DNA from 3 places in the Thermoanaerobacter sp. X514 genome. Region 3 is predicted to be linked to each of the others. Evidence: riboswitches for the same ligand, from Rfam matches in the RefSeq annotation. Region 3 holds a riboswitch; each other region holds the start of a gene.
The links. Region 3 has a riboswitch for cobalamin ahead of TETH514_RS09725 (ABC transporter substrate-binding protein). Riboswitches for the same ligand answer to the same signal wherever they lie in the genome.
Positions count from the first base shown of each region.

Region 1: another riboswitch for cobalamin. It lies ahead of TETH514_RS01630 (energy-coupling factor ABC transporter permease); the one in region 3 lies ahead of TETH514_RS09725 (ABC transporter substrate-binding protein).
Region 2: another riboswitch for cobalamin. It lies ahead of TETH514_RS05810 (ribonucleoside triphosphate reductase); the one in region 3 lies ahead of TETH514_RS09725 (ABC transporter substrate-binding protein).

Region 1 covers NC_010320.1:332,646-343,366, forward strand. Annotated here, with positions in the region: gene hemA (glutamyl-tRNA reductase) at 1-656, shown strand, start outside; gene hemC (hydroxymethylbilane synthase) at 672-1,571, shown strand; gene cobA (uroporphyrinogen-III C-methyltransferase) at 1,571-3,064, shown strand; gene hemB (porphobilinogen synthase) at 3,079-4,053, shown strand; partial or broken gene TETH514_RS12805 (bifunctional precorrin-2 dehydrogenase/sirohydrochlorin ferrochelatase) at 4,053-4,478, shown strand; gene hemL (glutamate-1-semialdehyde 2,1-aminomutase) at 4,614-5,915, shown strand; cobalamin riboswitch at 6,044-6,259, shown strand; gene TETH514_RS01630 (energy-coupling factor ABC transporter permease) at 6,382-7,131, shown strand; gene TETH514_RS01635 (energy-coupling factor ABC transporter substrate-binding protein) at 7,128-7,421, shown strand; gene cbiQ (cobalt ECF transporter T component CbiQ) at 7,408-8,175, shown strand; gene TETH514_RS01645 (energy-coupling factor ABC transporter ATP-binding protein) at 8,179-9,009, shown strand; gene TETH514_RS01650 (NADP-dependent isocitrate dehydrogenase) at 9,237-10,448, opposite strand; gene TETH514_RS12810 (hypothetical protein) at 10,588-10,721, opposite strand, start outside.
Region 2 covers NC_010320.1:1,175,134-1,185,854, forward strand. Annotated here, with positions in the region: gene TETH514_RS05750 (iron ABC transporter substrate-binding protein) at 1-23, shown strand, start outside; gene TETH514_RS05755 (iron ABC transporter permease) at 85-1,149, shown strand; gene TETH514_RS05760 (ABC transporter ATP-binding protein) at 1,146-1,898, shown strand; gene tsaA (tRNA (N6-threonylcarbamoyladenosine(37)-N6)-methyltransferase TrmO) at 1,922-2,338, shown strand; partial or broken gene TETH514_RS05770 (FmdE family protein) at 2,415-2,873, shown strand; gene TETH514_RS05775 (DUF1847 domain-containing protein) at 2,937-3,539, shown strand; gene TETH514_RS05780 (ferrous iron transport protein A) at 4,057-4,299, shown strand; gene TETH514_RS05785 (FeoA family protein) at 4,301-4,543, shown strand; gene feoB (ferrous iron transport protein B) at 4,558-6,600, shown strand; gene TETH514_RS05800 (HD-GYP domain-containing protein) at 6,845-7,438, shown strand; gene TETH514_RS05805 (Fur family transcriptional regulator) at 7,507-7,980, shown strand; cobalamin riboswitch at 8,164-8,377, shown strand; gene TETH514_RS05810 (ribonucleoside triphosphate reductase) at 8,490-10,568, shown strand; gene TETH514_RS05815 (anaerobic ribonucleoside-triphosphate reductase activating protein) at 10,565-10,721, shown strand, end outside.
Region 3 covers NC_010320.1:1,939,923-1,950,643, reverse strand. Annotated here, with positions in the region: gene TETH514_RS09755 (MIP/aquaporin family protein) at 1-792, shown strand, start outside; gene TETH514_RS09750 (BMC domain-containing protein) at 851-1,399, shown strand; gene eutS (ethanolamine utilization microcompartment protein EutS) at 1,404-1,745, shown strand; gene TETH514_RS09740 (EutP/PduV family microcompartment system protein) at 1,758-2,207, shown strand; gene TETH514_RS09735 (acetate/propionate family kinase) at 2,223-3,437, shown strand; gene TETH514_RS09730 (iron-containing alcohol dehydrogenase) at 3,739-4,887, shown strand; cobalamin riboswitch at 5,014-5,206, shown strand; gene TETH514_RS09725 (ABC transporter substrate-binding protein) at 5,322-6,269, shown strand; gene TETH514_RS09720 (iron ABC transporter permease) at 6,271-7,263, shown strand; gene TETH514_RS09715 (ABC transporter ATP-binding protein) at 7,268-8,068, shown strand; gene cbiB (adenosylcobinamide-phosphate synthase CbiB) at 8,159-9,100, shown strand; gene TETH514_RS09705 (ECF transporter S component) at 9,172-9,657, shown strand; gene TETH514_RS09700 (AIR synthase related protein) at 9,661-10,392, shown strand; gene TETH514_RS13060 (hypothetical protein) at 10,423-10,554, shown strand; gene TETH514_RS13185 (bifunctional adenosylcobinamide kinase/adenosylcobinamide-phosphate guanylyltransferase) at 10,551-10,649, shown strand; gene TETH514_RS09695 (bifunctional adenosylcobinamide kinase/adenosylcobinamide-phosphate guanylyltransferase) at 10,698-10,721, shown strand, end outside.

The DNA.
Region 1 (10,721 bases), 850 kb from region 3:
GCAAAAAGGCTTTTGTGATAGGTCTTGGCGAGATGGGGCAAAATGCTATGAAAAATCTTTTAGATAAAGGTGCTGATGTATTTGTTACAAACAGGACTTTTTCAAAAGCTATTGAATTAAAGGAGCAAATTCCACAGATAAATATTGTACCTTATGAAGAGAAGTACCTGCACATTGTCACCAGTGATATTGTAATAAGTGCTACAAATGCTCCTCACTACACAGTAAATTATGATAAGTTTAAAAAAATATACGACGGCAGAAAAATTTGTATGGTGGATATAGCTCTTCCCAGGGATATAGACCCGAGAATTGGACAAATAGAAGGAGTAAGTCTTTATACTATTGACGATCTAAAAAAGACAGCGGAGGAAAACAAAAAAGAGAGGCTTTTACTTATTCCCGTTATTGAAAAAATGGTGAAAGAGGAAGTGAATAAATTTGAAAAATGGTACAAAACACTTGAAATAGAGCCTTATATAAAAGAAGTAAGTAGATATGCCAATGAAGTTTGTAACACAGAATTTCAAAGAATTGTAAATAAATTGACTGACGTATCTGAAAAAGACAAGGAAAATATAAAAATCGCTTTAAAAAGAGTTGCAAATAAAATGGCTAATAAAATGATAACATACCTTAAAGAAAATGCATATTAGAATCTGGAGGGAAAGATGAAAAAAGTTATAAAAGTCGGCACAAGGTCAAGTGAATTGGCTTTAAAGCAAACTGCAATGGTTATAAATGAAATAAAAAAGTTTAGGCAGGATTTTGAATTTGAAATAGTAAAGATAACCACACAAGGGGATGCATTAATTGACAAACCTGTTAGTGAAATAGGGGGAAAAGGGGTTTTTGTAAAAGAAATAGAAAGTGCATTGCTCAAAGGCGAAATTGACATGGCAGTCCACAGCATGAAGGACATGCCTTATGAAATACCTAAAGGGCTCAAGCTCATGGCAGTTTTAAAAAGAGAAGACCCAAAGGATGTGTTTGTTTCAGGAGATGGTACGCAATTTATGGATTTAAAAGAAGGGGCTAAAATTGGGACCAGCAGTTTAAGAAGGCAAGTGCAGCTTAAAGCTTTAAAGCCAGACATACAGATTGTTCCAATAAGAGGTAATGTGAGGACGAGGCTCAAAAAAATGGAAGAACTAAACCTTGACGGCATTGTTTTGTCAGCGGCGGGTTTGCACAGGTTAGGATTGGAGAATATTATTACTGAATATTTTCCACCTGATGTAGTTGTACCAGCACCTTGTCAGGGAATTCTTGCAGTAGAAATTGCAGAAAGTTTTGATAATATATTTCAAGAGTTTTATCCCTACATTGTTGATAGAAAAACATTTTTTGAGGCTTCTGTTGAAAGGGAACTTCTAAAAGCCTTTGGAGTTAATTGTAGACAGCCTTTTGGTGCCTATGCCCAATACAGAAAAGAGGAAGACGAAGAAAAAATAAACATAAAAGTTGCTTATCAAAAAGAGAATAAGCTTTTAAAAAGTGAAGTGACTGGCTTAATTGAAGAAACCGATAAAATGATAGAAAAGCTTATTGAGGAATTTGGAGGTATATGATGTCAGGGATTGTATATTTGATCGGAGCAGGACCTGGAGATATTGGGCTTTTAACATTGAGAGCAGTCGAACTAATAAAAAATGCAGATGTGCTGGTGTATGACAGGCTCATTAATGAAGATATTTTAAAAATGGCAAAAAAGGATGCAGAGCTTATTGATGTTGGAAAGTTTCCGGATAATCACAAAGTACCTCAAAGTAAAATAAATGAAATAATTGCGAAAAAGGCCCTTTCTGGCAAAAAAGTAGCAAGAATTAAAGGAGGAGACCCTTTTGTATTCGGAAGAGGTGGCGAAGAAGCGGAATATCTTACACAAAAAAGAATACCTTATGAGGTAGTGCCAGGCATAACATCTGCAGTGGCTGTCCTATCCTATGCAGGAATTCCTGTAACCCATAGAGATTTAAGTTCGTCATTTCACGTAATAACGGGTCATGAATGGAAAGGGAAAGATAAAAAACTCGATTGGGAGGTCATATCAAAACTCGATGGGACACTTGTATTTCTCATGGGGATAAAAAATATAGAAAAAATTGTGAAAAAACTTCTCAATTACGGCAAAGACCCTCATACACCGGCAGCAGTAATAATGGAAGGTACTACTCCAAACCAAAAAGTTGTGACTGCAAAACTCATTGATATTTCAAGTCTTGTACGAAAAGAAGGAATAAAAAATCCGGGAGTTTTTGCTGTAGGAGATGTTGTAACATTAAGGGACAGATTAAAATGGTATGAAAACAAAAAGCTTTTTGGGAAAAGGATTTTGCTTACAAGGACCTATGAACAATCACAGCAGATGAAAAAAATTTTGAGTGAAGAGGGAGCAGATGTTGTTGTTTGTCCTACTATTAAAATCACGCCGTTTTTAAATAATATAGTAAAGTTTTTAGAAGAAATACATAAATTCGATTATGCTGTATTTACAAGTGTAAATGACGTTTGGAGTTTTATTGAAGCTTCCCGAGAAAAAAGGGTTGATTTAAGAAATTTAAGAATTAAAGTAGTAGCGATAGGAAGTAAAACTGCGGAAGCTTTAGAAAATATTTTTATATATCCAGATATAATTCCTGAGGAGTACACCTCATACTCTTTAGCAAATGCACTTAAAAAACATGTTGAAGGAAAAAACATAGCGCTTTTGACTTCTCAGATAGGCGGGGATATATTGCTGGAAAGTCTAGGAAATTGTGCTAACGTACAAAAAATTGTCGCATATAAAAATGAACCAAATTATGAAATAAAGGAAAAGCTTATAAGTGAACTCCGCAAAGGAATAGATATTGCTGTATTTACAAGTTCCTCTACCTTTAATTATATGCATCAATTAATAGGAGACGAAATAAATCTTCTAAAAAACTCTAAAATAGCTGCAATAGGACCTGTAACAAAGAAAGCTATAGAGGATAAAGGATTTAATGTAGACATAATGCCAAGTGAATACACAACGGAAAAACTTATTGAAGAAATATTAAAAAACTATCAAAACCAATAGAAAGAGGAGATAAAATGGATTTGGTAAAAAGGCCAAGAAGGCTTAGGATGAACAGTATTTTAAGGGAGATGATACGAGAAACTTCTTTAGATGTTGGTGACCTTATATATCCTCTTTTTGTTGTGCCAGGAGATAATATAAAAGAAGAGATAGATTCAATGCCGGGTGTTTACCATTTTTCTATAGATTTGCTTGTAGAAGAAGTTAAAGAAGTGCGTGACCTTGGAATTCCTGCTATTTTACTTTTTGGTGTGCCTTCATATAAAGATGAATTAGGGTCAGAGGCTTATAGTGAGGAAGGCATCGTTCAAAAAGCGGTGAGAGAAATAAAAGAAAAAGTGCCTGAAATTGTGGTAATAACAGATGTGTGTATGTGTGGGTATACAATTCATGGTCACTGTGGAATTGTTGAAAATGGACAAGTTGTAAATGACAAAACGATAGATTACATCGCTAAAATAGCCTTGTCCCATGTTGAGGCAGGGGCGGATATTGTAGCGCCTTCTGACATGATGGATGGAAGAGTAGCTGCCATAAGAAAGCTTTTAGATAGTAAAGGATTTGTAAACACACCTATTATGGCTTACAGTGCTAAATACGCTTCCTCTTTTTATGGACCTTTTAGAGAAGCAGCAAATTCTTTCCCACAATTTGGCGACAGAAAGTCTTATCAAATGGACTATGGAAACTCCAACGAAGCCTTAAGAGAAATAGCTCTTGACATTGAAGAAGGAGCAGATATTGTCATGGTAAAGCCGGCACTTTCTTATCTTGATATTATAAGGCGGGTAAAGGATAATTTCAACATTCCTATTGCTGCTTATAATGTAAGTGGAGAATATTCAATGGTAAAGGCGGCAGCTAAGATGGGTTGGATTGATGAAAAATCGGTAGTCTTAGAAATACTCACTTCAATTAAAAGGGCAGGGGCAGACATAGTTATAACCTACTTTGCAAAGGATGTTGCAAAATGGTTTATTACCCTATAATGCTTAATATAAAAAACAAAAAATGCCTTGTTGTAGGGGGTGGCAAAGTTGCTCTTAGAAAAATTTTATCTCTTGTTGAAGGAGAAGCTTTAGTTACTGCCATTTCTCCTTCTTTTGATGAGGAAATACTTAAGCTTTCAGCAAAAGAAAAGGTGGAACTTATAAGACGTGAGTATCAACAAGGGGATGTAAGGGGATTTTTTGTTGCGATTGCTGCTACAGATGATGAGAAGGTAAATAAACTTGTTGCGTCAGATGGAGAAAAATACAATGTGCTTGTAAATGTGGTTGATGATAAAGACCTTTCTTCTTTTATTGTACCTGCCATTGTAAAAAGGGGAGACTTAATTATTTCTATATCTACAAGTGGCAAAAGTCCACTTCTTTCGAGAATGATAAAAGAAAAATTGGAGTCAATTTTCAATGACGAGTATGAAAAACTATTACAAAAGCTATACCAGAAGAGGATAGAATTAAAGGAAAAAGATTTTGCTGAAGAAGAGAAAATGGCTATTTACAGAAAAATTATTGAGAAAAGCGGGCTGTTAAGAGGTGATTCTGTGAAAACTGATAAATCACAAAAGCTTTTTGAAAAAGCTAAAAAACTTATGCCGGGTGGTGTCAATAGCCCTGTAAGGGCTTTTAAATCAGTAGGAGCTACTCCTGTTTTTATAAAAAAGGGGCAAGGAAGTCATATATGGGATGAAGATGGCAATGAATACATAGACTACGTTCTTTCATGGGGACCGCTAATACTTGGGCATTCACATCCACAGGTGGTAGAAGCTATTAAAAAACAGGCACAACTTGGGACCAGTTTTGGAGCCTGCACAGAGTTAGAAGTTAAGATGGCGGAAAAAGTAATTGAGGCTGTTCCATCTGTAGAAGTTGTCAGAATGGTAAATTCAGGAACAGAAGCCACCATGAGTGCTATAAGGCTTGCAAGGGGGTATACGGGCAGAGACATCATTGTAAAATTTGAAGGATGTTATCACGGACATTCTGACAGCTTACTTATAAAAGCAGGCTCAGGGGCACTTACTTTTGGAATTCCTGATTCAAAGGGCGTGACAAAAGAGGTAGCAAAGGATACAATTATAGCGAGATACAATGACATCAAAATGGTAGAAGACATTTTTAAAGTTTATGGTGAAAATATTGCTGGTGTCATTGTAGAGCCTGTTGCCGGAAACATGGGTACTGTTTTGCCTGATGAAGAGTTTTTAAAAGGATTGAGAGAGATTACTACAAAGTATGGGGCACTTTTAATTTTTGATGAAGTGATGACAGGTTTTAGAGTGTCTTATTCGGGGGCACAAGGATTTTACAACGTCATGCCTGACATTACCACACTTGGGAAAATCATTGGAGGTGGACTTCCTGTCGGTGCCTATGGAGGAAGAGAAGAGATAATGAGGTTGGTTTCTCCTGATGGGCCTGTGTACCAAGCAGGGACTTTGTCTGGCAATCCTCTTGCAATGGCAGCAGGCTTTGAGACTTTAAAAATATTATCTGAGGATCCGACCCTTTATGAAGAATTAGATAAAAAAGCAGAAAAACTATGTAATGGGTTAAAAGAGAGCATGGTTCAAAATGGAATTGATGTTACAATAAATAGAATAGGCAGCATGATGTGTATGTTTTTTAATAAAGAGAGTGTGCATGACTATGATTCTGCACTAAAATCGAATACTACTTTATACGCTAAATATTTTAGAGAGATGCTTAAAAGAGGAATATACATGCCGCCTTCACAATTTGAAACCTTCTTTTTGTCAACTGCTCACACAGATGATGACATTGAAAAAACGATTGAAACAAGTTTTGAAGTGGCGAAAATTATAAGTCAGCAATTAGAATAAAGGCATTTCGGTTTGTGCAAAATGTCAAACTGAATGAGTTATCTACAAAATCTTAGCACAGATAGAATTCTTGCCTTTTATTGACAACCTAATTTATAAAATGATATGCTTTATTTAAAGGAAGAATTGAATAACAAGCAAATACAGGTGCCCAATTTTGCAGTCAAAATTGGGTTAAAAGGGAAGCCAGGTGAAAGTCCTGCACGGTCCCGCCACTGTGATGGTGAGCTCTTTACATTATGCCACTGTCCGGCACTCAGCGAATACTTGGTGAATGCCGGGTGGGAAGGCGTAAAGAGCGATGAACCTAAGTCAGGAGACCTGCCTGTATTTGTGTTACACTTACTCTACGGTCGATAGAGGAGGTGTTATAAAAGGATACCTATGTATTTTTTAACCTCTTAACGCCGTTGGTAAGTTAAGAGGCTTTATTTTTGCTTAAATTTCATAAAAAGAGGTGTGTAGTGTGAAAAAATGGAAATGGGTATTGTTTACAGCATTTGCGCTACTTTTAATAGCGCCGGAAATTGCCTATTCCATGCACATAATGGAAGGGTTTCTTCCTCTTAAATGGTGCATAATATGGGATATAGCTTCTTTGCCTTTTGTGGTTGTGGGACTTATAGCGATAAACAAAAAGGTAAAGGAAAATCCAAAGCTTAAAATGCTTTTGGGTTTTGCAGGTGCTTTTGCTTTTGTGCTTTCGGCCTTGAAAATCCCTTCAGTTACAGGAAGTTGTTCGCATCCAACCGGTGTAGGGCTTGGAGCTATACTCTTTGGACCTTTTGTTATGAGTGTTTTAGGCCTTATAGTGCTTTTGTTTCAGGCACTGCTTTTAGCTCATGGGGGTATAACAACTTTGGGTGCTAATACATTTTCCATGGCTATAGTAGGGCCAATTGCTTCCTATTATATATTTAAAGGAATAAAAAAAGCAGGTGGTCCAAATTGGCTTGCAGTATTTTTAGCTGCCTCAATTGGGGATTTGCTTACATATGTGACAACATCCCTCCAACTTGCTATTGCTTTTCCTACTGAAGTAGGCGGATTTACAGCCTCATTTTTAAAATTCATGGGGATATTTGCAGTGACACAGGTACCTTTGGCAATAAGTGAGGGGCTTTTAACTGTGCTTGTAATTAATATGCTAACTGCCTACAGCAAAGAGGAACTCATTGAGCTTAACGTTTTAGAGAAAGAAGGTAAGGCAGTATGAAGGATAAAAAGTTTTTAATGAAAAATTTGATATTAGGTTTGTTGGTCATTTTGCTGATCGTGTTTCCTCTTGTTACTATTAAAAACGCTGAATTTGCTGGCGCAGATGACAGGGCGACACAGGCTATTGCTGAGGTAGACAAAAATTATAAGCCATGGTTTGAACCAATTTGGGAGCCACCAAGCGGAGAAATTGAAAGCCTTTTGTTTGCGCTCCAAGCTGCAATTGGCGCAGGATTTTTAGGATATTATATAGGTGTTGCGAAGTGGAGAAAAAATGTTAATAGATAGTTACTCTTACACAAACAGGATGTACAATGTACATCCTGTTGAAAAACTTTTATTTGCCCTTTTAACAATGATTTTGTGCTTTGAATTTGATGCCTATACTAATATTGCAGTAATTATTTTGATGTTTGTGGTAACTGTATTTAAAGCGAAAATTCCAGCAAGAGTGTACATTAAGCTTATGCTAATTCCTTTTTCTTTTTTGATAATAAGCATATTGACACTTATCATAAATGTTATAGGGGATAAGAGTGTTGCATTAATAAGCCTTAATATTTTTGGAGTAACTTTAGGAATTACTGAAAAAGGCATTAATACTGCTGTTATTTTATTTTTCAGAGTTTTAGCAGTAGTGTCTTGTTTGTATTTTCTCGCTCTTACTACTCCTGTAGTTGACATTATAAATGTCTTAAAGAAATTAAAAATTCCTTCACTATTTTTGGAGTTACTTCAGCTAATTTACAGATTGATATTTGTTTTAGTCGAGGCTGCTGAGGAAATCTATATATCTCAGGATTCAAGATTGGGATATGCCACATTAAAAAATAGTTATAGGTCTTTAGGCTTTTTGATATCTTCTCTTTTTATTAAGTCTTACAAAGATTCACAGGATTTATATGTGGCTTTAGAAGCAAGGGGTTATAACGGAGAACTAAAAGTCATCGGTAAAGATTACAAATTTTGTTATAAAAATATAATATTTATTATTTTGATAGAACTAATTTTAATAAGCATATCAATGCTTTTAAGAAGGTGAACTATGAAAAAGCAATTTATATTAGAAGCGATAGATGTTACTTTTGAGTACAGCGACGGTACAAAAGCTTTAGATGGCGTAAATATATCGATAGAGAAGGGTAAAAAGACTGCAGTTTTAGGTCCAAACGGTGTAGGTAAAACAACACTGTTTTTGCACTTCAATGGAATTTTGAAACCTAAATCAGGAAAAATATTGTATAACGGGGAAGAAATAAAATACAATCGTACCGAACTTACCAAACTCAGAAAGAATGTGGGTATTGTTTTTCAAAATCCTGACATACAGCTTTTTTCTGCCAGTGTATACCAAGAGATTTCTTTTGGACCTATGAATTTGGGTTATCCAGAAAATATAGTAAAAGAAAAAGTGGAAAAAGCTATGAAACAAATGAGAATTATTGATTTAAAAGACAAGCCCACTCATTTTTTAAGCTATGGACAGAAAAAAAGCGTCTCAATAGCTGATATCATAGCTATGGAGCCTGAAGTCATTATACTGGATGAGCCAACGGTTTATTTAGATCCTAAGCATGTACAAGAAATCATGGGTTTGTTTGACAAATTAGCTGAAGAGGAAAAGACAATCATTTTATCAACTCATGATGTGGACTTTGCTTATTCATGGGCTGACTATATATATGTCATGAGGAAGGGAAAAGTTGTTGCAAAAGGCGAACCAGCAGTTGTTTTTACTAACGAAAAAGAACTCGATTGGAGTGATTTGAGAAAGCCTATGCTTTTGGAAATATATGAAATTTTAAAAGAAAAAGGAATTATGAATGGAAGTAATATACCAAAAAATATAGAGGAATTAAAAAAATGTATAAAATAAAAAGCTGCTGAAGCCTTAGCAGCTTTTATTCTATTTTATTTTCTTTTTGTCCTGAAGAGAATAATTGCTGTAAAATATCCAAAGAGAGCGCTGTCATCTTCCATTGACACGGGATGGGCAACGCCTATTCTACTACTAGGGGTATTACAGCAACATTTGCTGAAAGTGTTATAAAAGTGTCGGCAGAGCCCGCCCACGCTCCTACAGGGGAAGACACATACTACTTTTTACATTATCTCTTCCAAGGTCTTTTTAATTTCAAGAAGAAAACTTTCTGTATTTACAACAGTTTTATTTGGCAAATCAGAGAGAGCTGCTAAATCTTTTGTCATTATACCTTTTTCAATTGTTTGAAGAGATGCATTTTCCAGTTTGTCAGCAAAGTTTACGAGGCTTTCTATTCCGTCAAGTTCTCCTCTCTTTTTCAAAGCACCTGTCCATGCGAAAATTGTAGCAATAGAATTTGTAGAGGTCTCTTCTCCTTTAAGGTATTTGTAATAATGCCTTGTAACTGTTCCATGAGCTGCTTCAAATTCGTATTTGCCATCAGGAGATACTAGCACAGATGTCATCATGGCGAGGCTTCCAAATGCTGTTGCTACCATATCTGACATTACATCGCCGTCATAATTTTTGCATGCCCAAATCATTCCGCCTTCAGACCTTATAATTCGAGCCACAGCATCGTCAATAAGAGTATAGAAATATTCAATTCCCGCTTTCTCAAATTTTTCTTTATATTCATTTTCGTATATTTCCTGGAATATGTCTTTAAATCTGTGGTCATAAATTTTTGATATGGTGTCTTTGGTTGCGAACCACAAATCTTGCTTTGTATCTAAGGCATAGTTAAAACATGCTCTTGCAAAACTCTTTATCGATTCATCAGTGTTGTGCATGCCAAGGATGACACCAGGACCTTCAAATTCATGTATTGTTTGCCTTGACACTTCACCTGTTTCAGAGGTAAAAACAAGTTCTGCTTTTCCTTTGTTTTCAACCCGATATTCTACATCTTTATAAATGTCTCCATAGGCATGCCTTGCAATTGTAATGGGCTTTTTCCATGTTTTTACGAGAGGTTTAATACTTTCCACAATAATAGGTGTGCGAAAAACTGTGCCATCAAGTATTGCTCTGATTGTACCATTAGGGCTTTTCCACATTTTTTTAAGGTTGTATTCTTCAACTCTCTGGGCATTTGGAGTAATTGTTGCACATTTTACGCCGACACCATATTTTTTGATGGCATATGCCGCATTAACCGTGACCTGATCCTCTGTTTTATCTCTGTTTTTAATTCCAAGGTCATAATATTCCGTTTTAAGGTCTATATAGGGCTCTAAAAGTATTTCTTTTATCAATTTCCATATGATTCTTGTCATTTCGTCCCCGTCCATTTCAACGAGGGGTACCTTCATTTGAATTTTGTTAGCCATTTACTTCTCTCCTTTGTCTAAGATATAACAAAAACTTCGAAAATTTATCAATACAAATTGATAAAGCATAACTTGAATATTATTATATAGGATAAGTCATGTTTTCGCAACAGAAAAGTTATCTTATCCTAATTAATGGTCATTTTTTAATCAGTCCCTCCAAATAATAATCATAAAAGAATTTGAGAGTAATTCCATAGTCTCCATGGTATTTAAAAACTTTTTCTTTAAAATCCGCCAGTTTCAAATAATCACTGCAATATAATAATTCTC
Region 2 (10,721 bases), 760 kb from region 3:
GTTTTGAAAAAATTAAGTTTTAGAGTATAACATAATTCCTCCGCTTTTCGAGTGGGGGAATTACAAAGATAAGGGGATGAAGCTTTGAGACAGTCATATATATATACTGTACCGGATAGCTATAATAAATATATCAAAAGAAAAATATTGATTATATTTTTAACAGCTTTGGCTACACTTGTACTTGCAGTATATGCTATAAATGCAGGTTCGGCTGGCATTAGTACCTATGATGTCATAAAAACGTTGTTAGGTAAGGGAGAAGAGAGATTTCGTATCATAGTTTGGAACATTAGGATGCCAAGGGTTTTAACAGCAATTGTAGCAGGAATTGGTCTTTCAGTTGCAGGATGTGTAACACAAAGCATTTTAAGAAATCCCTTAGCCTCTCCTTTTACTTTAGGTATTTCTCAAGGAGCAGCTTTTGGAGCAGCAGTAGCTATAATTGTGTTTGGTGCAGGTAGTACTGCAAATTCTGATTCTGTGATTATAAACAATCCTTATTTAGTAGTCTTTTTTGCTTTTTTGGGTTCTATGGGTTCGACAATAGTCGTATTGATGTTGGCAAAAAGTTTTAGAGTAACTCCTGAGGCTATGGTTTTGGCAGGAGTAGCTTTAGGGTCTTTGTTTTCAGCTGTTACTATGATTTTGCAGTATTTTGCTGATGATGTAAAAGTGGCTTCTGTAGTTTTTTGGACTTTTGGAGATATAGGAAGGGCATCATGGAAGGATTTAGGTATAATGTCTGTAGTTGTAGGCATTTCTCTGATATATTTTATGTTTAACAGATGGAACTATAATGCTTTAGACAGTGGAGAAGAAACGGCAAAAGGCCTTGGAGTTGACGTGGAAAGAGTAAGATTATTGGGCATGTTTGTCTCTTCTTTAATTGCTGCCGTTATTACCTCCTTTGTAGGAATTATAGGCTTTATTGGACTTGTTGGGCCTCACATAATGAGGAGATTAATTGGAGGAGACCATAGATTTTTAATTCCTGCTTCTTCTGTAATGGGAGGTTTAATACTTTTAGCATCAGACACTTTAGGCAGAACTATTATTTCTCCGGTAGTGTTACCTGTGGGAGCTATAACCTCCTTTTTGGGAGCACCGATTTTCCTCTATGTGCTTTCAAGGGGGTATAAGAGATGATTTTGGATATAGATGGTATTGAATTCAGCTATACCAGTGTACCTGTTTTAAAAGATGTTAAATTTACTCTTCAAAGAGGAGAATTACTTTCTATCTTAGGAAACAATGGGGCTGGTAAGTCTACTCTTTTGAAGTGTATAAATAAAATTTTAAAGCCTCACAAAGGGACGATATATATCGAAAAAGATGAAATTTCAAAACTAAGTAGAATAGAAGTAGCTAAAAGGATAGGTTATGTGGCTCAAAGGAATGAGAATGGTCGATTTACTGTATTTGATGCGGTACTTTTAGGAAGAAAACCTCATATAAAGTGGGATGTGACTGAAAGGGATATAAAGATTGTAAATGAGGTATTAAAAAAATTTGACTTAGAAAAGTTATCACTGCGTTATTTAAGTGAGTTAAGTGGAGGAGAATTGCAAAAAGTGGTCATAGCAAGGGCATTGGCACAGCAACCTATTGTAATGCTTTTGGATGAGCCGACAAATAATTTGGATTTAAAAAACCAAATCGAGGTTTTAAGAATTGTGAAAGAGACAGTGAAAGAGCAAAATATAGCAGCAATTGTTATAATCCATGATTTAAATTTGGCACTTAGATTTTCTGATAAATTTTTACTTTTAAAAGATAACACCATTTTTGCCTATGGTGGAATGGAAGTCATGACGGAGGAAAATATACAAGCTGTTTATGGTATACCTGTTGCAGTAGAAAAATGCCGTAATATACCAATAGTTATACCACTCTAAATTGTAGAAAGGGGTAGTTTAGCTTGGATTTAATACCTATAGGAATTGTTCACAGCCCTTATGAAAAAAGAGGAGATGCTCCAAAGCAAGGTAGGATGTCGGATAAAGAGGCAGTTTTAAAAATATACCCTGAATTTGTAGATGGGCTTTGTGATATTGAAAGCAAAAAACACATAATTGTGCTTTATTGGTGCCATTTAGGAAAACGGGATGTTTTAAAGACAGTTACACCTTGGGGACCAGAGGTAAAAGGGGTTTTTGCTACTCGATCTCCTTCAAGGCCAAACCCTATTGCTTTTTGTGTTGCCGACCTTGTAAAAGTTGAAGGAAATAAACTTTATGTAAAAGGTGTGGATGCTTTAGATGGAAGTCCAATCCTTGATATAAAGCCTTATGTTTATGAACTTGACAGTATAAAGGGACCAGAGGATAGGCTTTAGAATGAGGTAAAATATGGATAAAGAATTATAGAAAAAATGCGTATCATTTCATGGTCATGAGTGCCTTGGACTTGCAATAGGTTTTAGGGCATGCGAAGCTGCTATAAAAAAGCTTGACTTGAATTTTTCGCAGGATGAGGAAGTAGTTGTGCATTACAGAAAATAATGCATGTGGTGTAGATGCAGTTCAGTATATAACAGGCTGCACTTTTGGCAAAGGTAATCTTATATTTAAAGACAAACAGCCTTTTACTTTTTTTAGAAGGGATACAAGGGAAGGCATACGGATAGTACTTAAAACCTACAGTATTGGTAAAAGTAGAAAATAGTGGCAGGAATTTTTGCTGAATGCGCCTTTGGAGGAAATTTTTGAATTTAAGGTGCCTCCTTACGATATTCCACCAAAAGCTAAAATTTATCCTTCAATACAATGTGAAATCTGTGATGAATATGCGGGAGAGAATAAAATAAGATAAGATTTAAGGAAGGCAAAAAGGTCTGTATAGATTGCTTTGAAAATACCCCCCTTGCATAGGGGGTGGGAACATGTTATAATTTTTTAGTAAATATTGTATACAGTATACAAGAGGTGAATAAAATGAAGTCGATTTACACTTGTGGAATATGTCCTAAAAAGCCTTGCGCTAAAGGAGAGTCTAATTTCCCGAAAAATTGTCCTACTGTTGAAAGAAGGGATATAGTAGAACAATCAGTAGCAATATATAAACAAGATGAAATGGTTCATAAAATAATGAACTTTGCCAATACTCTTCCTAAAAAGAAAAATGGAGAGTTGAGAAGTAGAGCTGAAGAAATAATAGAGTTTATTAAACAGATGGGATTTAAAACTATTGGCGTTGCATTTTGTTATTCTATGAGTAAAGAAGCTAAACAATTTGTAAAATTATTAGAACGATACGATTTGAAAATTGTTCCTGTTTGCTGTAAAGTCGGTTCTATTGATATAGAAGATATAGACATTCAAAAAGATAAAGAGGGATTTGTTGCTACTTGCAATCCTATAACACAGGCAGAGATAATGAACCAAGAAAATACAGAACTTAATGTAGTGATAGGACTTTGCGTAGGGCATGACATACTTTTTAATAAATATTCTAAAGGATTAGTAACAACTTTAGTAGCAAAGGATAGAAAATACTCCCATTGTCCTGTAAAAGGATTAGAAGTTGTTAATGTATAACACTAGGGTTTATAAAAAACGGGACAACCGCAGAAGACGGCTATCTCAGCTTTTTGACAAAGTCAAAAATTTTTAAAAGCAGATATTTTGCATCGTCGCTCCGGAGTTCCAAAGCGACAAAGCTAAAGCTTGACCTTCGGATTTCGGCAGGGTCCCGGGCACATTCGACATCCTGTCTCAGGTGCCCGCCTCCGCCATCACAAGGCTGCGGCCCTGCCTCCATCCTCGGTCTCGCTAAGTTTTGTTAACGCTTTGTCACAAGTCACTCCTTATGCAAAATATCTACTTTCCGAAAGTTTGTCTATAGTCTGGGACATCCGCAGAAGATGTGCGGGTGTCTTTTTTTATATTGACTTAAAGTAAGATGTGTGGTAATCTTTTATATAGATAATGAGAAATATTATCAATATCATTTGTAATTTATTTTCAATTTGTTTCATACATAATTATTTTTAGAATAGCGAATGTTCAAGTAATTTATTAAAACAGATAAACCATAGGAAAGGAGGCGGAAAAGATGGGGACTCAAAATGTAACTACATTAAATAAATTGCCAATAGGTACAAAAGCAAAAATTGTTAAAATTGCAGCTAAAGGAGATTTAAGGAGAAGGCTAACAGACATGGGAGTCATTCTAGGGACTGAACTTAAAGTAGAAGGTGTTGCACCTTTAGGAGACCCAATAGAAGTTAAAGTTTTGGGCTATCGTTTAAGTCTTAGAAAGAGTGAAGCAGCTTTGATAGAAGTAGAGGTGATGTAAATTGATAGGGAAAGAAGGGGTAATAGTGCCATTAACCATGCTTCCAGTTGGAAAGAATGCTGTTATTGTGGATGTTGTTGGAGGAGAAGGCATTAGAAGAAGGCTTGCGGAAATGGGGCTTATTAGAGGAGCTACTATACGAGTAATAAAAAATGATATAGGGCCTCTTATTATAGCATTAGGTGAAAGCAGAATGGTTTTAGGCTTTGGAATGGCTCAAAAAATTATGGTGGAAGAAAGATAAAAAGGAGGATAAGGATGGGAGAGGTATCTACATTGCAGGGAAGGGAGCTTGTGATTGCTTTAGCTGGCAATCCTAATTCAGGTAAAACAACTTTATTCAACGATTTGACTGGCTCAAGGCAACATGTTGGGAATTGGCCAGGAGTCACAGTAGAGAAGAAGGAAGGGAAATTAAAATTTGAGGGTGTAGATATCAATGTTGTTGACCTTCCTGGTACCTATAGTTTAGGAGCTTATACAGAAGATGAAGTCGTAGCTCGCAATTTTATCATTTACGATAAGCCCGATGTGGTTGTAAATGTAGTTGATGCTACTAATTTAGAGAGAAATCTGTATTTGACAATGCAGCTTTTGGAAATGAATGCTAATGTGGTACTAGCATTAAACATGTATGACGAGGCAAAAGCTAAAGGCATCCAAATAGATGTGGAGAAACTATCAAAACTTTTAAGAGTACCCGTTATCCCTACTGTTGCGACAAAGAATGTAGGGATAAAGGAGCTTTTACAAGCTGTTTTGAAAGTTTATGAAAGCAAAGAAAAAGAGGTTTATAAAGTTGACTATGGAAAAGAGATAGAAGAAGAAATTGATAAGTTAAAAAAATTGATTGAGAAAGAAGAAAATTTAACAAAAAGATTTTTGGCACGCTGGTTGGCTGTAAAATTATTAGAAAATGATGAAAACCTCATAAAAGAGATAGAAAATTATAAAGATATTTTGTCTCAATTAAAAGAGAGCAGAAAGTATTTAGAAGAGGTATTGGGAGAAGATGCAGAAATTCTTATAGCTGACAAAAGATACAGTTTTATATCTGGCATTATAAAAGAATGCGTAAGAAAACACTATACAGTAGAAGACAGGTATACCCTTTCGGATAAAATTGATAAAATTGTTACAAATCGTTATTTAGGGATACCCATTTTTCTACTGGCAATGTGGGGAGTTTTCCAATTTACCTTTGTTATTGGAGATCCTTTAGTAGGCTGGATAGAGACTTTTTTTGGGTGGTTGGGAGAAGTTACAAATACTGTATTAGCAAATATTGGAGTTCCAGAGGTAATAACTTCTTTTATAACTGATGGGCTTATAGGCGGTATAGGTTCAGTTCTTGTATTTATACCTCCAATATTTTTGCTGTTTTTTGCCATATCTATTTTAGAAGACAGTGGATATATGGCTCGTGCAGCTTATGTGATGGACAGATTAATGAATGCACTTGGTTTACATGGAAAGTCTTTTATTCCTATGATTATAGGTTTTGGATGTAATGTGCCAGCTATAATGGCTACAAGGACATTAGAAAACAAAGAAGATAGGCTTATAACTATTTTGATAAATCCGTTAATGTCCTGTACTGCTAGGCTTCCTGTTTATGTGTTATTTGCTGGGGCGTTTTTCACTGCAAATCAAGGATTGGTAGTATTTTCTATATATTTATTGGGAATTGTTCTGGCAATAATAGTAGCAAAATTGTTTAAAAAATACCTTTTTAAAGGAAAAACTTCTCCTTTTGTTATGGAGTTGCCTCCTTATAGAATTCCTACTTTAAAAGGGCTTTTTATTCACATGTGGGAAAGAGGAAGTGAGTTTATTAAAAAAGCAGGTACGATAATTGTGAGCGTTGTAATCCTTATATGGGTACTTTCAAATTTACCTGTTGGAGTGGAATATGCCAGTGAAAACAGCTTAATAGGCCGAATAGGGTCTTTGATTGCGCCAATTTTAAAGCCAGCCGGTTTTGGAAAGTGGGAAGCGGCATCAGCCCTTATATTTGGCGTTTTGGCAAAAGAAGTAGTTGTTGGAACTTTTGGTGTTGTATATGGAGCTGAAGGGGCTGCACTAACAGAGGCAATCCGCCAAAACTTTACTCCACTTTCTGCATATGCCTTTATGGTAATGACCTTGATTTATATTCCTTGTGTGGCAACAATTGGAGCTATTAAAAGAGAAACAAATTCCTGGAAATGGACTGCTTTCGCAGTTGGATACACCCTTGCGTTGGGATGGCTTATGGCTGTGATTGTGTATCAAGGTGGAAAACTTTTAGGACTTAATTGATTTTGAAAGGATAGATTTGTATGTTAGAAACAATTGTTTTAGGTTTACTTGGTGTTTTATCTGTTTTTGTGATATATAAAGAGTTAAAAAAACAACTTAGTTCGAAGTCATGTGCATATTGTTCTAATTGCAAGAATTCTTGTAGCAACTGTCCTGTAAAAAATATAGAGTATATACTCTCAAGAAGCAATCCCAATTTGTAATGGGATTGCTTTTTTTGAAATTTAACAAAGGAGGAAAATAAATGTTTAGAAAAACACATGAGTTCTACCATGACATTGTTGAATGCTTAATTGCTGCATTAGAAGCAAGAGATGTTTATACAAAAGGGCATTCTACAAGAGTTGCTGATATGACAGAAGATTTAGCGCGAAAAATAGGACTCAGAGGCAAAGAACTTGAGAAAGTACATATCGCTGCCCATTTACATGACATAGGGAAAATTGGCATTTCAGATCAAATATTAAATAAAAAAGGTAAACTATTGCCTCATGAATTTGAGATTATAAAGACCCACCCTGTGATAGGTTACAATATTCTTACCAGATCCAGTAGACTTAAAGAAATCGCTAGAATAGTTCTTTATCATCATGAGCGCTGGGATGGGAAGGGATATCCTGAGGGATTAAAAGGTTTAACTATTCCTTTGGGAGCAAGAATAATTGCTATCTGTGACAGTATAGATGCCATGGCTTCCAAAAGACCTTATAGAAGCCCGCTAGATTGGGGAGAGATAAGAGAAGAAATCTTTTTCAATAAAGGCACACAGTTTGATCCGGTATTAGTAGAGGAAATAGATGAAATATTGTGGGATAAGTGGAGAAAAATGTACAAATAGTTATTGACATATGTCAATAAAAGGTGTATATTTAAATTGAACATATGTTTGAAATTTGGTGATTCATTATGAATGCTATTAAAAGTAAAAATGATTTAATGTCTCTTTTAATAAAGGCTTTGAAAGCAAATGGTTTAAAAATAACTGAAAAGCGACAAATCTTACTAAATGTGTTTTTAAAAAATCCCGATATACATTTTGACTTTGATACCCTTTACCAAGAAGCAAAGAAAGAATGGCCCCATTATGGTGTAGCAACTCTTTATAGGAATTTAAAAATTTTTGTAGACAAAGGAATATTATCAGAAAATATAATAGGAACCAAAAAGTACTATGAGCTTAAAATGTTTAACAAGAAAAAGATTCACGCTCATTTAATTTGCAAATATTGTGGTAGTATAGACGAATATTACAGTCCTGATTTGATTAAGTATATAAAAATGATAGATAATAAATATGATTTCGACGTATATTATGGAGAATTAAATTTTTATGGAATATGTAGTAAATGCAAAAAAACTCCAAAAAATGAGAAACATTAATATTGGCGAAATTAATAATTTTTAGGAGAAGGCAGGAAAATCCTGCCGTTTTCATTTATAGTATTTTCTACACTTTACAACAGAGGATGTTAAAAAAATATTTATTGTTGACAAGTTTATAAGGGGATGATATACTAAATATTGGGTTATAAATATTTTTATACACTATATTTTGTAGAAAAATTAATATTCTCAGATACAGGTGCCCAATTTGGAAGCTAAAATTGGGTTAAAAGGGAAGCAGGTGAAAGCCCTGCACGGTCCCGCCACTGTGATGGTGAGCTCTTTACATTATGCCACTGCCTGGCACTTCCTTGGGGAATATTGGAGCTGGGTGGGAAGGCGTAAAGAGTGATGAGCCTAAGTCAGGAGACCTGCCTGTATTTGTTATCACTTCTCTACGGTGTATAGAGGAGGTGAGGTACCTTTGTATACCTCTTAACTGGCCGTAGGAGTTAAGAGGTATAATTATTAACCAAAGAATTATTAAAAAATGGAGGTTTTAAACTATGAAAATTGCTATGAAAGTTATAAAAAGGAATGGAAATGAAGTTGAATTTGATAAGTCTAAAATTGTAAATGCTATATATAAGGCTTTTAAGGCAGTAGGAGAAGGGGAGTATGAGCAAGCAGTTCAAATAGCTGATGAAGTTACAGACTATGTTGAAAAGCATTTTGAAGGGATAGCCACTGTAGAACAGATTCAAGATATTGTAGAGCAATATTTGATAAAATATGGTCATGCCAAAGCAGCAAAAGCTTATATTTTGTACAGAAAGCAGCATCAAGACATAAGAGAATTCAAAAAGATGTTTATGGATATTGAAAGAATGGTGGATGAATACATAGGAAAACAGGACTGGAGAGTAAATGAAAATAGCAATATGAGTTATTCTCTTCAAGGCTTAAATAACCATATTTCCAGTACGATAACGGCCCATTACTGGTTAAATAAAATATACCCTCCAGAAGTTAGAGATGCCCACGTAAATGGAGATTTGCACATTCATGACTTAGGGCTTTTATCTGTATATTGCTGTGGATGGGATTTAAGAGATTTACTGCTTTCTGGATTTACAGGAGTAGAAGGAAAAGTTCAAAGCAAACCTCCAAAGCACTTTAGGTCTGCTCTTGGGCAGATTGTCAACTTTTTCTATACACTTCAAGGGGAAGCAGCAGGAGCTCAGGCTTTTTCCAACTTTGATACTTATTTAGCGCCTTTTATATATTATGATAATCTTTCCTACAAAGAGGTAAAACAGGCTTTGCAGGAATTTATATTTAATATAAATGTGCCTACAAGAGTAGGATTTCAAACCCCTTTTACAAACATAACTATGGACTTGGTGGTACCGGAGATTATGGCAGATGAACCTGTCATAATTGGCGGTCAATTGATGGACAAAACTTACAAAGAATTTCGAAAAGAAATGGACATGCTAAATATGGCTTTTGCAGAAGTCATGATGGAGGGAGATGCCAGCGGCAGGATATTCACTTTTCCAATACCAACTTATAATATAACTAAAAATTTTGACTGGGATAGCCCTGTAGTAGATAAAATAATGGAAATGACTGCAAAGTATGGTCTTCCTTACTTTAGCAATTTTGTAAATAGCGATTTGGATCCAAATGATGTTCGCAGTATGTGCTGTCGCCTCAGGTTGGACAACAGAGAGTTGAGAAAAAGAGGGGGAGGACTTTTTGGTGCAAATCCTTTGACGGGTTCAATAGGTGTCGTAACAATAAATATGCCAAGGATTGGGTATTTATCAAAATCAAAAGAGGAATTTTTCAAAAGGTTAGAAAGGCTCATGGATATAGCTAAGACAAGCCTTGAAATAAAAAGAGAAGTATTAGAAAAAATGACTGAAATGGGACTTTATCCTTATTCGAAATTTTACTTAAAGGATATAAAGAAAAGATTCGGTTATTACTGGCAAAATCATTTTAACACAATAGGACTTATTGGCATGAATGAAGCACTATTAAATTTCATGGGAGTAAGCATAGCTACTGAAGAAGGAAGAAATTTTGCTCTTGAAGTATTAGATTTTATGAGGCACAAATTAGAACAATATCAATTAGAATCAAATATGATGTACAATTTAGAAGCTTCTCCTGCAGAAGGAGCTTCCTACAGATTAGCTAAAAAAGATAAAGTATTATTCCCAGATATAATAACTGCAGGTAGCGATGTGCCTTACTATACTAATTCCACCCAGCTTCCTGTGGACTTTACTGAAGATATATTTACTGCTTTAGACTTGCAAGAAGAGTTACAAACAAAATACACAGGAGGTACGGTATTTCATGGGTTCATTGGAGAGAGTATAAACGATGTAGCTACTTGTAAGGCTTTAGTCAAAAAAATAGCTTATAATTACAGACTTCCCTATTACACGATAACTCCAACCTTTTCAATTTGTGAGGACCATGGTTATATATCAGGAGAACATTTTGAGTGCCCATATTGTGGGAAAGAATGTGAAGTTTACAGTCGAGTTGTTGGCTACTACAGACCAGTTAAGAATTGGAATGAAGGTAAGAAAAAAGAGTTCAAGGACAGAAAGGAATTTGTTGTATGATATACAATTTTATGCCTGTTTCTTTTATTGATTTCCCAGGAAAAATTGCAGCCACTGTTTTTATAAGTGGCTGCAATTTTAAGTGTCCTTATTGCCACAACAGTTATCTAATTCCTATAAGAGAAGGTATACGGAGTGAAAAAGATTTTTTTA
Region 3 (10,721 bases):
AATTTAAAAGGGGAGCTTTTATCAGAATTTTTAGGAACCTTGTTGTTGATTATGCTAGGTTGTGGAGTTGTGGCTAATGTTCTTTTTGCACCACGGCTAAATGGTTTTGGAATTTTCAAAACAGGTGCAGGTTACGATTGGAATGTGATAGCTTTTGGGTGGGCAATGGCAGTGACGATAGCAGTATACGTAGCAGGAGGCGTAACTGGTGCACATCTTAATCCAGCAGTAACATTAGCAGCAGTAGTAAGGAGGGGCTTTCCGCTAGGAAAAGCGATAGCATATATGATAGTTCAAGTAGCAGGAGCATTCTGCGGTGCTGGTTTAGCATATGTAATATATAGAGGCAATTTTATAAAAGATGGATATATGAATATATTCTATACAGGAGCTGCTAACGACAGCTATACACTTGCTAATTCGTTCTTAGTCGAGATGATAGCTACTGCAGTCCTGGTATTAGGAATATATGCAGTAACTGATGTACAGTATAATATAGGTATGGCAGCAAACCTTTGGCCAGTAGGAGTAGGCTTTATAATACTGATGATAGGATTATGTTTAGGTGGGCCAACTGGTTATGCGATTAATCCAGCCCGTGATTTTGGTCCAAGAGTATTTGCAGCATTAATAGGAGACAAGGCAGCATTTTCTGGAGCTTATTGGCTACTTGTTCCAATAATAGGACCATTAGTAGGTGGTGTATTGGGAGCAATTATTTATGATTACTGCATAGCTCCAAATCTGCCGAAGAAAAGAGAAGAATTAGCGGAAAAAGAAAGTGTAAATTAGAAAAAACCCAAATTTACATTTGATGGAAGATGAGACCGTTTTAAAAGGAGGATTTTTTATGCGGGCGATTGGATTGTTAGAGTTTAAAGAAATAACGAGAGGAGTATACGCAGCTGACGTGATGCTAAAAGCTACTCCTGTAGAATTACTATTAATTGATAATATATGTCCTGGAAAGCTGATTGTGTTGATTGAGGGAGAGGTAAGCGCGGTAAAAAATGCAATATCTAGAGGTAAAGAAGTGTTTAGTGAAGGAGTAATAGAAGAAGTTGTTTTAACAAATCCTCATCCGTCTTTAAGTACGGTATTCCCACGAAAAAAGCAATCAAAAAAGTTGAACTATAATTCAATAGGAATTATTGAAACATTGTCAGTTTCTTCGGCTATAAAAGCTGCAGATAAGGCAGCAAAAGGAGCAAACGTTGAGATAATTGATATTAAAATAGCAAGATTTTTAGGAGGAAAAGCTATAGTTGTTTTAGGTGGTGAAATAAGTGCAGTTAAAGTAGCAATAGATGCAGGAATAAGTGCTGTGCAAAAGGGAAAATTGGTTTCCTCAACTGTTGTTGCTAATATTAACGAAAAGTTATTAGAAATGTGGGTGTAAATAAATGATGGAAGAAAAACAGAGAATCATTCAGGAGTATGTTCCTGGCAAACAGATTACACTTGCTCATATAATTGCAAGCCCTCAAATAGAGTTGTGCGAAAAACTAGGAATAGAGAAAAAAGAAGCGATTGGAATTATGACAATTACTCCAGCGGAAGGTGCAATAATTGCAGCCGATATTGCTCTGAAAACTTCCACAGTAAAGATAGGTTTTTTAGACCGTTTTAGTGGTTCTTTGGTAATTATAGGTAATATTTCAGCAGTGGATGAAGCAATTCATCGAATAATGAATACTCTTGTGAGAGTTTTGAACTTTTCTCCGTGCCCTATAACAAAAAGTTAAAGGTAGAGAGTAATGAGTAAGAAAATAGTATTTGTAGGACCAGTAGGTGCAGGCAAATCTACATTGATAGCAAATCTTAGAAAAAGCGAAAATCATGTTTTAAAGACACAAACTATAACTTATATGGGAGAATTTGTAGATATTCCCGGTGAATATATAGAGATACGAAAATTCAATTATGCAGTTATAAATGAAATCTTAAGTGCCAAAGCAGTGGTTATTGTTCAGGATGCGACAAGCAGTAAAATGGCAGTACCACCTGGTTTTTGCAGTACATTTGAAGGCAAAAAAATCTTTGGAGTAGTAAATAAAATAGATATAAAAGGAGCTAATCCTTTAAAGGGAAAAAAGCTATTACTTGAAAGCGGAGTTAAAATGGAAAATATTATTTTCGTTTCAGCAATAACGGGTGAAGGGATGAAGAAACTGGAAGAAACAATTAACAAAATATTGAAGGAATGAATGGAGGAAGCTTTGATGAAGATATTGGTCCTTAACTGTGGAAGTTCATCTGTAAAATACCAACTAATTGAAACAGATAATGAGTTGGCATTAGCAAAAGGAATTATTGATAGAATAGGTTTGAATGACTCAACGGTAAAATATAGTTCATTAAATGGAGAATGTGCAACTACTGAGCAGATCCAAAATCATGAAGAAGCGATTCAAAAAGTTTTGCAACTTATTACAGATCAATCAATAGGAGTATTAGGCAGCTTGGATGAAATTGATGCTATTGGCCATCGCATTGCTCATGGAGGAGAATACTTTACAAAACCCACCCTTATTGATGAAACATCGAAAAGATTACTTAAAAAGTGCATAGATTTAGCCCCATTGCATAACCCTGCTAATATAAGGGGGATAGAAGCCTGTGAACACAAGATACCTGGCAAACCCAATATAGGAGTTTTTGATACCGCATTTCATCAAACTATCCCAGAATATGCATATTTATACCCTTTACCGTATGAACTGTATGAAAAACACAAGATAAGAAGATATGGATTTCATGGAACTTCGCATAAGTATGTAGCATTAAAAGCTGCAGAATACTTGAATAAAAGAGTAGAAGAGTTGAATTTGATAACCTGTCATTTAGGAAATGGAGCAAGTATCTGTGCTATAAAAAAAGGGAAGTCTTCAGATACGAGTATGGGTTTTACACCTTTAGAAGGTTTAATGATGGGAACACGGAGCGGCTCAATTGATCCTGCAATTGTTATATATCTTATGCAAAAGGGAAATATGAGTGTTGAAAAGGTGAATGAGATTTTAAATAAAAAGTCTGGGTTGTTGGGGATTTCAGGGGTAAGCAATGATCTAAGAGATATATTGAAGGCAGCAAACAACGGAAATCAACGAGCTCAAATTGCTATAGAAATGTTTTGCTATAGAGTAAGAAAATATATTGGTGGATACATGACAACTCTAGATGGAGTGAATGCTATTGTCTTTACGGGAGGAATTGGAGAAAATAGCCCAGAAGTAAGAGAAAGAACTATAATTGGGTTAGAATGGATTGGTATAGAATATGATAAAGAAAAGAATTATAGCCATAAAAAATGCGATCAAATTGTAGAAATAACAAAACCAAATTCGAAAATTAAGGTGCTTGTAATTCCTACAAATGAAGAACTCATGATTGCTAAGGAAACTGCGGAAGTAATGAGCTTTTTTGATAACAAATAATCTTTGTTCTTCCTGTATATATAGTGGATTTAGTGGATTGTAAAACCAAAAAAACAACACAAGAAATTAAAAATACAAAAAGTCAAAGACCAAAAGTAAAAACTTTGCATACCGGCTTATTAGCATTTTTGAGAACATAGTCATCTTTAAACTAAGTATGTTGACTGACTTGTTTACAAAAATTACAGTTATAAACTAGGAGAGTATTCTTATTTATTGATTGAGGAAGGATTGTATTTTCTATAAACTTTAAAAAAGTTTTTGATATGAGGTGATAAATGTGAAAATATTTAAATTCCATATGCCCCCTATAAATTTAATAGGTGTGGGATGTTTAAAAGATGTGGGAAGGGAGATCAAAAAATTAGGTTTTAAAAAAGGAATTATTGTTACAGATAAAGTACTTGTCAGAGCTGGGCTTGTGAATAATGTAATTAGTGTTTTAGAAGAAGAAGGAATAGAATATGTTGTCTTTGATGAAACAAAACCCAACCCTACAATTAAAAATGTAACAAATGGACTTAAGCTTTTGATAGAGAATAAGTGTGATTTTATTATTTCGTGCGGCGGAGGATCAGCTCATGACTGCGCAAAAGGGATAGGCCTCATTGCTAAAGAGAAGAATTTCATTGATGAGGTAGAGCGTCTAGACAAAGTAAAGTGTGGTGGTTGGAATAGTGCATTATTACTGCCCCTAGTTGCTATAAATACCACGGCTGGAACAGGTAGTGAAGTTACTAAATTTGCTATAATTACAGATGAAGAAAAACGTATTAAAATGCCAATTGTGGATTGGCGCATTACACCTCTAATAGCAGTAAATGATCCTCTCTTGATGATAGGTATGCCAAAATCTCTAACAGCTGCAAGTGGCATGGATGCACTAACTCACGCTATTGAAGCTTACATTTCGATTGATGCAAATCCATTTACAGATGCACTTGCTTTGAAAGCTATTGAAATTATATTCAACTACCTTAAAAGAGCGGTAGAAAATGGAAATGATATTGAAGCAAGAGAAAAGATGGCATATGCAGAGTTCTTGGCGGGGATTGCTTTTAATAACGCAGGTTTAGGTTATGTCCATGCTATGGCTCATCAATTAGGAGGATTTTACGATCTTCCTCATGGTGTATGTAATGCCGTATTATTACCTCATGTTTTGGAATATAATCTTGAGGCAGTTCAAAATAAACTTATATATATAGCGAAAGCGATGGGTATAGATGTAGATAAATTAACAACAAAAGAAATAGGAGGCAAAATTATTGAAAGCATAAACCAGCTCTCTCAAGAGATTGGTATACCATCGAGGTTAAAAGAACTGGGGGTAAAAGAAGAAGACATTAAAGAGTTATCGCAAAATGCATTAAAAGATGTATGTGGTTTTACAAATCCTAAAAAGGCAACATTAGAAGATATTATTAATATTTTCAAGTCTGCAATGTAAAAACTAGCATAAAATTTTTAGCGGGAATAAGTTAATTAAATTTTACCTTGCTTCTAAATGCCACAACGCATAGAGTTATAAATAGATTTATAAATAATGAGTAATTAAATATATAGGTGTACAAGTGAATACAAAAAATCTTATGGTCTTGAGAAGTTAAAAGGGAAAGCGGTGAAAATCCGCTGCAGCCCCCGCTACTGTGAGCGAGGATGAAGCCCTAATAAGCCACTGCTTGGCGTTCAAGAGATGTGCCGGGTGGGAAGGCAGGGTGGAAGATGAATCGCGAGCCAGGAGACCTGCCATAAGATTTCGGAAGTTCGCCTTCGGAGGGAAGGTGGAATGGAATTTTTATGCTTAATTTTGGCAAAAAAGGTCTACCTCCGTGGGGTAGGTCTTTTTTTGATACTTGAAAAATTTAAATTAGGAGGGTACTTATGAGAAGATTTAAAGGTTTACTTGCTTTATTGGTAGTCTTTGCTTTAATGTTTTCACTGGCGGCTTGTTCAACAAACAATGCTACAAAGCCACAAGATACATCTCAAACAGCAACTGAAATTGTAAAAACACAGTTTCCTTTAAAAGTTACAGACTTTTTAGGAAGAGAAGTAACTATAGAGAAAGAACCCCAAAGGATAGTTTCTCTTGCGCCTTCTACAACAGAGCTTATATATGCTTTAGGAGCAGGAAATAAAGTAGTGGGTGTTACAGACTTTGACAATTATCCACCTGAGGTCAAGGATGTACCCAAAGTGGGGGGGTTTAAAGGGCCAAATGTAGAAGCGATTACTGCTCAAAAGCCTGATATAATATTTGCTTCCACTCTTTCCGGTAAAGAGCAAATGGAATCTTTAGAAAAAATGGGTATACCCGTCGTGATGCTAGAGGCTAAAGACATTGACCAGATATACCAATCTATAAAAATAATAGGCCAAATAACAGGTACTGAGAAAAAAGGTGAAGAAATAATCAAAGAAATGCAGGACAAAATAAAAGAAATAAACGACAAAGTCAAAAACCTTCCGAAAGTCAGCGTATTTTATCTTGTCTCTCTTGACGGAAACTGGACATCTGGAAAAGGGACTTTTATTGATGAGCTCATAAACCTTGCAGGTGGCAAAAACGTTGCAGAGGATGTAAATGGTTGGGCGCAGTACAGCGTAGAAGAATTAGTCAAGAAAAATCCAGATGTGATAATAACTTCTCCTCATGCAGGGGATGTGAAAGACATTAAAAACATGGCAGGATATAAAGATACTAATGCTGTTAAAAATGACAAAGTATTTGTGATAAGCAATGACGACATAATATCAAGAGCTTCTAATAGAATTGTTTTAGGACTTGAAGAAATCGCAAAATTCTTACATCCGGAGGCATTTAAGTAAAGTGGGAGTAAAAAAAGGGATATATTTTGGTACAGCCTTTTCACTGCTTGTCTTTACCATGATTTTATCAATTTCTGCAGGGGCGGTAAAAATACCCCTGCAGGAGATTTTAAATGTTTTTTTGGGCGGTGGCAGTGAAACCTCTAGGACAATAATCCTTAATTTAAGACTTCCAAGAGCTATTGAATCTGCGATTGTAGGTATGGGACTTTCTGTTGTTGGGACATTTTTTCAAGGGCTTTTGAGAAATCCAATGGCAGACCCTTATGTATTGGGTGTATCATCAGGAGCGGCTTTTGGAGCTACTATTGCGATAATTTTGGGGCTTGGAATATTTGGACTGAGTTTTATGGCTTTTGTTACTTCTTTAATGACTGTATTTTTCGTATACACTATTTCTAAAACTGGCACAAGAGTATCCATGACCACAATGTTATTGGCAGGTATAGCTATAAGTGCTTTTATGTCTGCAATTATCTCTCTCATGATGCTTTTAAACCATGATGAGTTTTCTCGAATTGTTTTTTGGACTATGGGAGGATTTAGCCTCATAAATTGGAATAGTGTGGTCTTTACTACTCCTATAATAGTAATTGGCTCTTTTGTGATGTATGTATTTTCAAGGGATGTAAATGCGATATTGACAGGAGAAGAAGTTGCCGAACATTTAGGTGTCAACACAGAACTAGTCAAGAAAATAATTCTTATTACAGGGTCTTTGGTGACTGCAACTGCTGTGTCAGTTGGTGGAATTATAGGTTTTGTGGGACTTATTGTGCCTCATATATCAAGGCTTATTGTAGGACCTGACAATAGAATTCTTGTACCTTTTAGTGCTATATCAGGAGCGATATTTTTAACTTTTGCAGACTTATTAGCACGAATTATTTTAAAGCCAATGGAAATTCCAATTGGGATAATTACAGCAGCACTTGGAGGACCATTCTTTTTATATCTGTTAATAAAGAGCAAACAAAAAAGTGAAGGAATGTGATGATATGGCTATTTTACAGGTGGATAATTTGCACTTTTCTTATGAAGAAAAGGAAGTTTTAAAAGGAATAGATTTTACCATAAACAAAAATATGGTTTTAGGAATAATAGGAGCTAATGGCAGTGGTAAGACTACTCTTTTAAAAAATATATCAGGCTATTTAAAGCCAGCAGCTGGGGATGTCTTTATATTAGGGAAAAATATCAAAGACTTTACTATAAAAGAAAAGGCAAAATATATAGGGTATGTGCCTCAAGATATAGTTTACGACTTTGAATTTAGCTGTTATGACGTGGTAATGATGGGAAGAATTCCTTATCTTAAAAGGTTTCAGTCGGAGAAAAAAGAGGACAGAGATATTGTAAGAGAGTGCATGGAAATTACAAATACATGGCAGTTTAAAGACAAAAGTATAAAAGAGTTAAGCGGCGGTGAAAGGCAAAGAGTGTATATAGCAAGGGCATTAGCACAAAAAGCTCGAATTTTACTCATGGATGAGCCAGTTTCTCAACTTGATATAAAATACCAAGTTGAAATACTGTCTCTTGTAAAAGATTTATCCTTAAAAGGGATACTTGTAATTATTGTGCTTCACGATATTAACCTCGCTTCACAGTTTTGTGATGAGATTTTCATTATGAAAGAAGGCAAAATAATAGCATCTGGGTCTCCCAGAAGTGTTTTAACATTGAACAACATAAAATCAGCCTTTTCAATAGATGTGGAAGTGTTTGAAAATCCCATCACACATACTCCTTACGTCATTCCATCGCTAAATGGAAAGGAGCAACTCAAAGTTGTGTAAAGCTTTAATGATTGCAGGCACCCATTCAGGAGCAGGTTAAAGTATCGACATGAAAGAAGTCTATGAAATTATGGAGAGGTATAGAGATTAATGGAAGTGGTATTAGCCTACTTATTAGATTTGTTGATAGGAGACCCTGAAGGATATCCTCATCCTGTAAGAATTATAGGGAAAGTGGTATCGCATTTAGAGAGTATACTTAGAAAATATGCTAAAAGCAACAGAGCTTTAAAAATAGCAGGTTTTATACTGTGTGGACTTACAGTAACTTTGGCATTTGCAGCAACATATGTACTACTTTATATTGCAGGACTTATACATCCATATTTAAAATATGCTTTCGACGTTTTAATTATATATACCTGTCTTGCTACAAAAGACCTTGGTAAAGCTGCTGGAAGAGTATACGAAGCGTTGGCAAAGGGTGATATAGTTGAAGCAAGAAGAAGATTATCTTATATAGTCAGTAGGGATATAGATAGGCTTGATGTTGAGAATATATCCAGAGGAGCGATAGAAACAGTTGCAGAGAATATATCAGACGGTATAATAGCCCCTATGTTTTACGCGTTTATAGGAGGTGCGCCGTTGGCTGTCTTTTATAAGGCAGCAAGCACTCTTGATTCTATGGTAGGCTATGGAAATGAAAAGTACCTCGATTTAGGATTTGCTTCTGCAAAACTTGACGACATATTAAATTTTATCCCTGCTCGCATAACAGGTTTTTTGATTGTTATAGCTGCTTTTCTCTTAGGCTATGATTATAAAAATAGTTGGAGGATTTTTTTAAGAGACAGGTTGAAACATCAAAGTCCAAACAGTGCTCACGGAGAAGCAGCAGTTGCCGGTGCTTTAAATATACAACTGGGAGGGCTTAATTATTATTTTGGAAAGCCTGAAATTAAACCAACTCTTGGGGATGGAAAAGAAAAAATTACCCCCCAACACATAAAATACAGCATAAAAATAATGTATATGACTTCATTTTTAGGTCTTGTGGTGTTTTATGGGATGAAGATTTTGGTACCATAAAGGAATAACTTATAATTGCCTCAAAATATTACATAAAAACACCTAAAAATTGTAAATAGGAGGAGATTGATGTGAAAGAAAAAGCAAATGCATTAAAAAATGTTAAAACTCTTACTCTTGTTGCTATGCTTATAGCCTTAAGTGCAGTAGGTGCTCTCATAAAAGTTTTTAACACAGTTGCTTTCGATTCAATGCCAGGATACTTTGCCGCATTATACCTTGGAGGTTGGTATGGAGCCCTTGTGATAAGTTTAGGGCATATGCTTACAGCAATTACTTCTGGATTTCCTTTAGGGCTTACAAATCACATATACATAGCAGTGCAAATGGCATTATACGCCTATTTGTTTAAATTTTTTTATCGAAAATTTAACATCTATATTGCAGTAATCGCTGCTACGATATTAAATGGTCCTGTTGCAACCCTTTTGTTTGTGCCCATATTCGGATGGGGATTTTTTGCGGCATGGGTATTACCACTAACAATTGCGTCATTTGCAAATGTATTTCTTGCAGCATTGGTTTACAAAGCGATACCGAAAAGGAGTAGGGAATAAAAAGTGATTGAGAGATACAGAGATTTAGTTGTAATTTATGAAAATGATGTAGCATATGTGATATCTTGTGACAGCCTCGGAGCAATAGGGAATAAAGAGCATGATGTGTTAAAAGTTGATGAAGAGATTGTAGGAAGGACTACTGTAAAAGTGGCTCTTTCGGAAGTACTATGTGTAGGAGCAAAACCCTTAGTCATATCCGATACTTTATCCGTTGAAATGAATCCAACAGGGCAAAAAATTTTAAGAGGCATAAAAAGCGAGCTTGAAGAGAACGGACTTTCAGACGTAGTTTTTACAGGAAGTACTGAAGAAAATTTTCCCACATCTATGACAGGTATAGGAATCACTGTAATAGCAAAAGCAAATATTGGAGACTTAAAAATAAAAAAAGTCAAAACAGGTATGCATGTTTCTATTTTAGGTTATCCACGTGTAGGAAGTGAAGTTTTAAGCTCAAACGATGTGCTTACATTGAAAGACTACGTAAAAATTTCCAACTCAAAAGAAATAGTGGAAGCAATACCTGTGGGTTCAAAAGGGATAAAATATGAAATTGGCATATTAGAGAAGATATCAGGATTAAAGGTGGAGGCGAATTTTCCACAACATCTTGATGTATTAAAATCAGGGGGGCCTTCTACCTGCTGCCTTGTAGTCCACAGTGAGGAAGATACAGCCTCTATTAAAGGACTGACAGACAAGTCTTTAACATACATTGGAAGGTTAATTTAGGATAAAGGAGAAAACAAATTCTCATAAGAGATGCTTCTAATTGACAAAAGTTTTTTTAGAGTTGCTATAAAAACACATGAAGACAATGAAAAATTGATAAAGGCTTTAAAAGAAATAGATAAAGATTTAATAGAAGAGAAAGAGAGGGTTGCAATACAATGAGCCTCATTATGATTACAGGCGGTGCAAGGTCTGGCAAAAGTGAATTTGCTGAAAAATTGGCATTGGAAAAGGAAGAGACAGCGTCCTTTATATAGCTACTTCTATTCCTTTTGACGAAGAAATGAAAAAAAGGATCAAAAGGCATAAAAAAAAGACCAGCTTCATGG